3 regions of the Mesorhizobium sp. ISC25 genome follow, and region 1 is predicted to be linked to each of the others. Evidence: predicted binding sites of a transcription regulator. Region 1 holds the regulator's gene; each other region holds the start of a gene.
The links. The regulator PhoB, encoded in region 1, activates phosphate uptake and scavenging genes when phosphate is short. The targets are predictions, from matches to a motif close to TGTCATNNANCTGTCAT.
Positions count from the first base shown of each region.

Region 1 (3,279 bases):
AGGCGCTAAAGGACATCAGCCTGTCGCTGCCCGAGCGCAGCGTCACGGCCTTCATTGGGCCTTCGGGCTGCGGGAAATCGACGCTGCTGCGTGTGTTCAACCGCATCTATGAGCTCTACCCGAAACAGACAGCCGAGGGCCACGTGCTGCTCGACGGCCAGAACATTCTCGACCGGTCGCAGGATCTCAACCTCCTGAGGACCAAGATCGGCATGGTGTTCCAGAAGCCGACGCCGTTCCCGATGTCGATCTACGAGAATATCGCCTTCGGCGTCAGGCTCTACGAGAACCTCGGCAAGTCCGAGATGGACGGCCGCGTCGAACAGGCATTGAAGCGCGCCGCGCTGTGGAGCGAGGTCAAGGACAAGCTCAACGCCAGCGGCCTGAGCCTGTCCGGCGGCCAGCAGCAGCGGCTCTGCATCGCCCGCACCGTGGCCGTGAAGCCGGAAGTCATTCTGCTCGACGAACCGGCGTCCGCACTCGACCCGTTGTCGACCGCCAAGATCGAGGAACTGATCGACGAATTGCAAGCCGACTACACGATCGTCATCGTTACGCACAACATGCAGCAGGCGGCACGCGTGTCGCGCCAGACAGCCTTCATGTATCTGGGTGAACTGGTCGAGTTCGACCGGACCGAGAAGATCTTCACGTCGCCCCGCGAGAAGCGCACGCAGGATTACATCACCGGCCGCTTCGGCTGAGCCGTTCCGATCATGCATATGAGGACAGGACCATGGGCGAACACACAGTCGCTTCTTTCGACGAGGATCTCGAGCAGATCAGCAAGCTGATCCGCGACATGGCCGACCTCGCCGGTTCGATGGTCGGCGGGGCAACCAAGGCCCTGTTGAATTCCGACAATGTGCTGGCGCAACGCGTCGTTTCCGACGATGCCATCATGGATGCGCGTCAACGCGAACTGGACGATCGCGCCATCACCCTGATCGCCAAACGCCAGCCGATGGCCCACGATCTTCGCCATGTGGTCGGAGCGATCCGTATGGCCGGCGACCTCGAACGCATCGGCGACCTTGCCAAGAACATCGCCAAGCGTGTGAGTGCGGTCGGGCTCAACGTCACACCGCGCGACCTGTCGCATTCCATCGACGCGATGGCGCAGCTGGTGCTCATCCAGGTGCAGGGCGTCATCGAGGAATATGCTGCAGACGATGCGGCCGGGTTGGCCAAGCTGCGTGCCGCCGACGAGCGCATCGACGTCAAATACACGTCCGTGTTCCGCGAGCTGTTGACCTACATGATGGAAGATCCGCGCAACATCACCGCTTGCACGCACCTGCTGTTCTGCGCCAAGAATCTGGAGCGGATCGGCGACCATGTCACCAACATCGCCGAAAATGCGTATTATGTGCTGACCGGCGAGCAATTGCCGGTCAATCGTCCGAAGCAGGACGAAACGACAATGTCCACGCCGGTGACATGATGGGGGTGCCCAGTCGATGATCGCACCACGCATAATGGTGGTGGAGGACGAGGAGCCGTTGGGTGTGCTGCTCCGCTACAATCTCGAATCCGAAGGCTACCAGGTCGAGGTGGTGACACGCGGCGACGAAGCCGAGATCCGTTTGCAGGAGAATGTGCCCGATCTTCTGGTGCTCGACTGGATGATACCAGCGGTTTCCGGCATCGAGCTCTGCCGCCGGTTGCGGGTGCGCCCCGAAACCGAGCGGCTGCCGATCATCATGCTGACCGCGCGCGGCGAGGAGAGCGACCGGGTGCGCGGTCTTTCGACCGGCGCCGACGACTATCTGGTCAAACCGTTTTCGACACCGGAATTCATGGCGAGAGTCAAGGCGCTGCTGCGGCGCGCCAAGCCGGAAGTGCTGTCCAGCGTGCTGAAGGTCGGCGACATCGTGCTCGATCGCGAATCGCACAGGGTCTATCGCAAGAAGAGCGAAATCAGGCTCGGGCCGACCGAATTCCGGTTGCTCGAGTTCATGATGCGGCATCCGGGCCGCGTCTTCTCGCGCAGCCAGTTGCTCGATAATGTCTGGGGCGAGACGATCTATATCGACGAACGCACCGTCGACGTGCATGTCGGCCGGCTGCGCAAAGCGGTCAACAACGGCCGCATGCCTGATGTCATCCGCACCATCCGCGGTGCCGGCTACGCGATCAGGGAAGATTGATCCGCCGGATCAGGCTACGTTCTTTCTGACGCGGGGCCTCATTTGCGCGCCCGGCGCGAAAATCTCCTGGTCGACGAAGCTTAACGCCCGCATCGCACAGCCTTCGCGGATCAGCGGCAATTCGTTTGGTTCGGTGTCGAAGGAGATCGAGCCCGAATGCTGGCCGCCGGCGGTCTGGGCGATGGCCTGGCGCAAGGCCGGCTCGATCAGATCGAAGGCGGCGGCACTGGCGCCGACCATCGCGACCGGCGCCGGATCGATCAGCGCGAACAGCGAGCCGAGACCGAAACCCAGCGCTTCGCCGGCCTTGCGGTAGGCCTCGCGTTCCGGCCCATCTTTCTCGCGTGCCCGGGCCGCCAGTGCGCGCATGTCGGCGTCGCTGACGTCGGCGATGGGTTCGCTGTCTTCGCTCATCTGCCTGGCGTTGCGCCAGATGGCGTAATTGCCGGCGTAGGCCTCGATGCAGCCGCGTCGTCCGCAACGGCAGAGCGCGCCGCCCGGACGATGGATCATGTGGCCAAACTCGCCGCCCGAGGAATGCGTGCCGGTGAACAGCTCGCCCTTGAGCACCAGCCCCATGCCGATGCCGTGCGAAAGCAGGATGGCGATGAAGTCGTCGCGATAGCGATCCGGATCGCGCCAGCGCAAAGCCACCGCCATCATATTGCAGTCGTTCTCCACCGTGGCCGGGATGCCGAATTCGTCCTCCAGCATGTCGGCAAAGGCGATATCGGTCTGCGGCGTGATCGGCGACCACAGCATGGCGCGTGCAGGGGAGTCGGTAATGCCCTGAATCGCCAGGGCAATGCGGGCGACACTGCGGACGTCAAGGTCTGGATCCTCGAGCCGGCGCCGGACGATGGCCATGCATTCGCGGATCAGTTCGTCGCGCGGCATGGTCAGCGTGTCCAGCCGGCGCTGTTCCTCGGCGACTACCTGTCCCGCATAGTCGATAATGGCGGCCGACAGGAAATTCAGCGACAAAACCACGGTCAGCACCGCCGCCGCTTCCGGGTTGAGGGCGAGGCCGACCTGCGGACGACCGCGTTTCAACGAAACGGGCTCACTTGCCTTGCTCTCGGCGAGGATGCCTTCCCGTATCAGGTCGGAGGAGATCGCCGATATGGTC
Region 1 is NZ_CP135441.1:5,401,293-5,404,571, forward strand. Features, by position in the region: gene pstB (phosphate ABC transporter ATP-binding protein PstB) at 1-704, shown strand, start outside; gene phoU (phosphate signaling complex protein PhoU) at 737-1,444, shown strand; gene phoB (phosphate regulon transcriptional regulator PhoB) at 1,461-2,150, shown strand; gene RQ479_RS26530 (ROK family protein) at 2,160-3,279, opposite strand, start outside.

Region 2 (3,279 bases), 2.8 Mb from region 1:
CCAGCCCCTTCGCCCCGTCACTATGCGGGGAGAAGCTGCCGGCAGGCGGATGAGGGGCGGCGCCGACATTGAGATTGGTTATTCCAACATGATTTGGAAGTGATCGCCCCACCGGCGATTCAAAATACCGCTTGCAAAATGCAATCAGTTAAGCTACCCCGATGACTGCTTGCATCTCACAATTGGTTATCGAGGAGGCTCTCATGTCCAAACTTCGCGTCAGCGCTTTCACCCTGTCGATCGACGGCTTCGGCGCCGGTCCCGACCAAGACCTGAAGAACCCGCTGGGTGTTGGCGGGGAAGCCCTGCACGAATGGATGTTCGGCACCCGCACCTTCCGCAAGATGGTCCTCGGCAAGGATGGCGGGACCACGGACACTGATGAGGCGTTCGCGGCACGCAGCTTCGAAAATGTCGGCGCATGGATCCTCGGCCGCAACATGTTTGGGCCGATCCGCGGCGAATGGCCGGATGACAGCTGGAAAGGCTGGTGGGGTGACAACCCGCCCTACCATGTGCCGGTCTTCGTGCTCACGCACCATCCACGTGATCCCATTGTCATGGAGGGCGGCACGACCTTCTATTTCGTGACCGACGGCATCCACTCAGCGCTGCAAAAGGCGAAAGCAGCGGCTGACGGCAAGGACGTACGGCTCGGCGGCGGCGTCGCCACGATCCGGCAATATCTCCAGGAAAAGCTCATCGACGAAATGCATCTGGCGATCTCACCGGTCCTGCTAGGCGCCGGCGAGAGCCTTTTTGCCGGCATCGATACGCCCAAGCTCGGCTATCGCTGCAGCGAGCAGGTCGCGACGCCGAAGGCCACGCACGTCATCATCGAGCGCACCTAGCTTGTTGCAGGGCGCCGCCACGGAGGCAGCGCCCTCCTCGCCGCTTTAGTCAGTACTTCTCCGGCACATACAGTTCGCGCGGCAGTACCTGGCGCTCGTATTCGGGATTGAAGACGCGCTCCGGCAGCGTGATCTCCTCGTGCGGCACCTCCTCATAGGGCATTTGCTTGAGGAGATGGTCAATGCAGTTCAGCCGTGCCCGCTTCTTGTCGTTGCCCTCGACGATGAACCACGGGGCTTCCGGGATATTGGTGCGGGCGAAGGTCTCTTCCTTGGCCTTGGTGTACTGCTCCCAGCGCACGCGCGACTGGAGGTCCATCGGTGATAGTTTCCATTGCTTCATCGGGTCGTGGATGCGCATCAAAAAGCGCATCTGCTGCTCCTCGTCGGTGATCGAAAACCAGTATTTGACGAGCGTAATGCCTGAGCGGACCAGCATGCGTTCGAAATCCGGAACGTCGCGGAAGAACTCCTCGACCTGATCCGGCTGGGCAAAGCCCATTACCCGCTCGACGCCCGAGCGGTTGTACCAAGAGCGGTCGAACAGCACGATCTCGCCGCCGGCCGGCAGATGCGGAACGTAGCGCTGGAAATACCATTGCGACTTCTCGCGCTCGGTCGGCGCCGGAAGTGCTGCGACGCGGCAGATGCGCGGATTAAGCCTCTGGGTGATGCGCTTGATAACGCCACCCTTGCCCGCCGAGTCGCGGCCCTCGAAGACCACGACGAGCTTCTTCTTGTGATAGGCGACCCAGGATTGCAGCTTGATCAATTCGGATTGCAGCGTGATGAGATCGCGAAAATACTGCAGGCGGTCGATCGATGGCGGATGCGCATTCTTGTAGATCTTGGCGATCTCCATCGACAGCGCCGGCTCCGAGATTTCCAGCTCATAGTCTTCATCGAGCGTGTCGGCGAGTTCCGCTTCCAGCCAGTCCCTGGCCGGGGAATTCTGTTTTATCTCGGTCATTTGCGCTGCTCCGCTTACAGGCCTTGCCGGCCGCTGTCAGGCGCTCTGCCGCCCGGCCCGGCGGCCGGAAATCGAAGCGCTGGACCGATGTTAGTATAGGCCGGCAATGACGGTTTTATTGCAGCCACTACTGCGCTGGCTGTGCGTTCAATCCGGAAGATGTGATCGATGTTGCCCCTGTAACACGGGGCGACAAGCGGAACGAATTATCCTACAAATGCCCGGTTCATTCAGGGCTGTCGTTTGCAACGCCCTTTCCCGATAAATCGTGAGGATACGACATGGAATACCGCACTCTCGGCCGTTCCGGGCTGAAGGTTTCGACGCTGACAATGGGCACCATGACGTTCGGCGGCGGCGGCGCGTTTTCGGCGGTCGGCAAGACCGATCTCGACGAGGCGCGCCGGATGATCGACCTTTGCATCGATGCCGGCGTCAATGTCATCGACACCGCCAACGTCTATTCGAACGGGGTGTCGGAAGAGATCATCGGCGAGGCGCTCGGCGGCAAGCGCAAGGGCGACGTGTTGATCGCCTCCAAGGCGCGCATGCGGATCGGCAAAGGCCCCAATGATGAAGGCCTGTCGCGCTACCATTTGGTCCGCGAATGCGAAAGGAGCCTTAAGCGGCTCAGGACGGATGTCATCGACATCTATTTCCTCCACGAGTGGGATGGCCTGACACCGCTTGAGGAAACCATCGCCGCGCTCGACACGCTGGTCGCGCAGGGCAAGGTCCGTTATGTCGGCTGCTCCAATTATTCCGGCTGGCAAGTTATGAAGGGGCTGGGGATCAGCGACCGTCATCACCAGCCGCGCTTCGTCACACAGCAGATCCATTACACGCTGGAAGCGCGCGAGGCCGAATATGAATTGTTGCCGATCTCGGTCGACCAGGGGCTCGGCGTGCTGGTCTGGAGCCCGCTTGCCGGCGGGTTGCTGTCCGGCAAATACCACCGTGACCAGCCGACTGCCCGCCAGCTCAGCGGCTGGTCGGAACCGCCGATCCGCGACGAGGACCGGCTGTGGCGGATCGTCGACGTGCTGATCGATATCGGCAAGAACCACGGCGTGTCGGCGGCGCAGGTGGCGCTTGCCTGGCTGCTTGGCCGGCCCGCCGTCAGTTCGCTGGTGATCGGCGGACGAACCGAAGCGCATTTCAAGGACAATATCGCCGCTGCAAGCCTGGTGCTCGGCGACGAGGAGCGCACACGCCTCGACGTGGTCAGCAGGCCGCCCGTGCTCTATCCCTACTGGCACCAGCAATTCACGGCAAAGGACCGGTTCGGGCCCGCCGATCTCGTCCTCGACCGGGACGGCGCCTGAAAAAACGCCCTGAAGCGGGGCTCGCCGGACTGCGCCGAGATATGGAGCCTATCGTGCCTTGCGGTGTTGTGTTTGCGGCCCAATGCTCCTAGGCAAAGGCCAAGCACAATGAAAGGAAACGATATGGCACGAG
Region 2 is NZ_CP135441.1:1,707,901-1,711,179, forward strand. Features, by position in the region: gene RQ479_RS08740 (dihydrofolate reductase family protein) at 204-851, shown strand; gene ppk2 (polyphosphate kinase 2) at 901-1,821, opposite strand; gene RQ479_RS08750 (aldo/keto reductase) at 2,103-3,146, shown strand; gene RQ479_RS08755 (hypothetical protein) at 3,270-3,279, shown strand, end outside.
Region 2: the regulator PhoB is predicted to act here: its motif matches at 1,928-1,944, upstream of ppk2 (polyphosphate kinase 2).

Region 3 (3,279 bases), 3.0 Mb from region 1:
TCGCCATCGCCGCGCCCTGTGCGGCAAACGGCGTCATCGCATGCGCCGCATCGCCGATCAGCGCGATGCCTTCCGGCGTCGTCCACCGCCGCTGCTCGACGGTGTGGATCGGCCATGCCGTCCACGGCGCCGCCTCGCTCGCCAGACGGGCCAGCGCCGGCGCGGTACCGCGCATGGCGCTGGCGAGGCTGGCGTGGTTGGCATTCCCCGACCAGTCTTCGGCGATGCGCTCGCCCTTGGTGAAGGCAGCGAGATTGAAGGCAGTGCCACGGCTGACCGGATAGGCGACCATATGGAAGCCGGGATAGAGGAAGGCGGTAACGCAATCGGCCGCACCGATCGCTGCAAAGGTTTGTCCGGCGGGGCTGTCGGCGACCACCGTGGCGCGCCAGGCAAGCTCGCCCGAAAACCGGCTCCTACCGAATTCGGCCGCCTTGCGGGCAAGCGTTTCTCGCACTGACGACCAGACGCCATCGGCGCCGATCAGCAGACAGCCAGCCTCGACCGTTTCGCCATCAACCGATGCAGTGACGGCAACACCTTTCGGTCCGGCTGTGATGTCGGTCACCCGCGAGCCAGCGATCAGATCGATACCGGGCTGCTCCGAAACTCGCTCCATCAGCGCTGACTGCAGATCGGCGCGGTGGGCAACGAGATAGGGCGCTCCCCAGCGCGTTTCGGCCGCCTGGCCAAGCGGTACGCGCGCCAGCTTGCGCAGCGTGGCGGCATCCTTGAGCACGACCGCCTCCGGCCGCACCGCCGTCGCCAGCAGCCGATCGAGTACGCCGAGCTGCCGTAGGATGCGCGTCGCGTTGGGTGAAAGCTGGATACCGGCGCCGGCAGCCTCGAGATGCTGCGCCTGTTCAAACAGTTTTATCCGATAGCCGCGCTCGGCGAAGGCCAGTGCCGCGGTCAGCCCGGCGACGCCCGCCCCGGCGATGACGACCTGCCGGGACTGCGTTTCTCGCATCAGGCTTGTCGCGGAAGAATCAGGCGGCCTGGTCGATATAGAGGCAGCCCGGCGGCTGCGTTTCCAATGCCTTCAGTTTTGGCGAATAGCGATAGAGCGTCGAGCAATAGGGGCAGACCTTTTCATTGTCGTCGCCCATATCGAGAAATACATGCGGGTGGTCGAAAGGCGGATTGGCGCCGGTGCACATGAATTCCTTGACGCCGATGTCGATTGCCGGATAGCCCGCATCGTTCTGGAAATGGGGAATGGAACCGCCTGCCATCGTCGCCTCCTGATCTTGTCGATTGCATCTGGATCATAACCCGTCTCTTTGCAAGATCGATGAAATGAAACTGTCGCAAAAGCCTGTCAGAGGATAAGTTAAGCCGGTTAACACCGTAATCCGCGGACGGGTGTGAGAAGAGCAGGAACTATGAACGAACTGAAGCCGGTGCAGAACGAATTCATCACCATAGAGGCTGCGAGCCGCGAAGGCGGCAATCCTGACCGCTTCGTCAACCGCGAGTTTTCCTGGCTGCAATTCAACCGCCGCGTGCTCGAGGAATCGCTGAACGCCAATCATCCGCTGCTCGAGCGCGTTCGCTTCCTGTCGATATCGGCAGCCAATCTCGACGAGTTCTTCATGGTCCGCGTCGCCGGTCTTGCCGGCCAGGTGCGCGAAGGCATCGTGCTGAAGAGCCCGGACGGCCGCACACCCGAGCAGCAGCTCGAACAGTTGCTGCGCGAGGTCGAGCGCCTGCAGGAGGACCAGCAGAACAGCCTTTCGGCGCTGATGCTGTTGCTCAACAAGGAAGGCATCGAAAGCATCACCCGCGATGCGCTGACTAAGGACGAGAAGACCTGGCTCGAGGACCATTTCCAGGAGCAGGTGTTTCCGGTCCTGACGCCGCTGTCGATCGACCCGGCGCATCCGTTTCCGTTCATTCCCAATCTCGGTTTCTCGATGGCGCTGCAATTGCGCCACCGCAAGAACGGCGAGGAAATGAGCGCGCTTTTGCGCCTGCCGGTGGCGCTGAGGCGCTTCATCCGCTTGCCGGATCGCAAGCATCACGTCCGCTTCATTCCGCTCGAAGAGGCGGTCAGTCTCTACATCGGCAAGCTGTTCCCCGGTTATGAGGTCAAGGGCTCCGGCACGTTCCGCATCATCCGCGACAGCGATATCGAGGTCGAGGAAGAATCCGAGGATCTGGTGCGTCTGTTCGAGACGGCGCTGAAGCGGCGACGCCGCGGCTCGGTCATCCGCATCGAGTTCGACAGGCTGATGCCGGCCGAATTGCGCGATTTCGTCGCCGGCGAGCTCGGCGTCTCGGCCAGCCGCATCAGCGTGCTTACCGGCCCGCTGGCGCTTAGCCAGATCTCGGAGATCGTCGCCGTCGCCCGCGACGATCTGAAGTTCACGCCCTACAATCCGCGCTTCCCCGAGCGCATCCGCGAGCACGGCGGCGATTGCTTTGCCGCCATCCGCGAGAAGGACATCATCGTCCACCACCCTTACGAATCCTTCGACGTGGTGGTGCAGTTCCTGCGCCAGGCGATGGCCGATCCGGAAGTGGTGGCGATCAAGCAGACGCTCTACCGCACCTCCAACGATAGCCCGATCGTACGCGCTCTGGTCGACGCCGCCGAGGCCGGCAAGTCGGTGACGGCGCTGGTCGAGCTCAAGGCGCGTTTCGACGAGGAGGCCAACATCCGCTGGGCCCGCGACCTCGAGCGCGCCGGCGTCCAGGTTGTCTTCGGTTTCCTCGAGCTCAAGACCCACGCGAAAATGTCGCTGGTGGTGCGGCGCGAGGACGGTAGGCTACGCAATTACGTGCATCTCGGCACCGGCAACTACCACCCGGTCACCGCACGCATCTACACCGACCTGTCCTTCTTCACCACCGACCCGACGATCGCGCGCGATGTCGCGCAATTGTTCAACTTCATCACCGGCTATGCCGAGCCGGCCGAGCAGATGCGGCTGGCCATATCGCCGTTCACGCTGCGCAACCGCATTCTCAAGCACATTTCGGACGAGATCGGCCACGCGCTGGATGGCAGGCCGGCTCGCATCTGGATGAAGATGAATGCGCTGGTCGATCCGATCATCATCGATGCGCTTTATGACGCCAGCCGTGCCGGCGTCGAGATCGATCTCGTCGTGCGCGGCATCTGCTGCCTGAGGCCGCAGGTGCCCGGCCTGTCGGAGAACATTAGGGTGAAGTCGATCGTCGGCCGCTTCCTCGAGCACAGCCGCATCTACTGCTTCGGCAACGGCCACGGCCTGCCATCGGACGGGGCGATCGTCTACATCTCCTCGGCCGATT
Region 3 is NZ_CP135441.1:1,920,216-1,923,494, reverse strand. Features, by position in the region: gene RQ479_RS09750 (FAD-dependent monooxygenase) at 1-970, opposite strand, end outside; gene RQ479_RS09745 (zinc-finger domain-containing protein) at 990-1,235, opposite strand; gene RQ479_RS09740 (RNA degradosome polyphosphate kinase) at 1,386-3,279, shown strand, end outside.
Region 3: the regulator PhoB is predicted to act here: its motif matches at 1,296-1,312, upstream of RQ479_RS09740 (RNA degradosome polyphosphate kinase).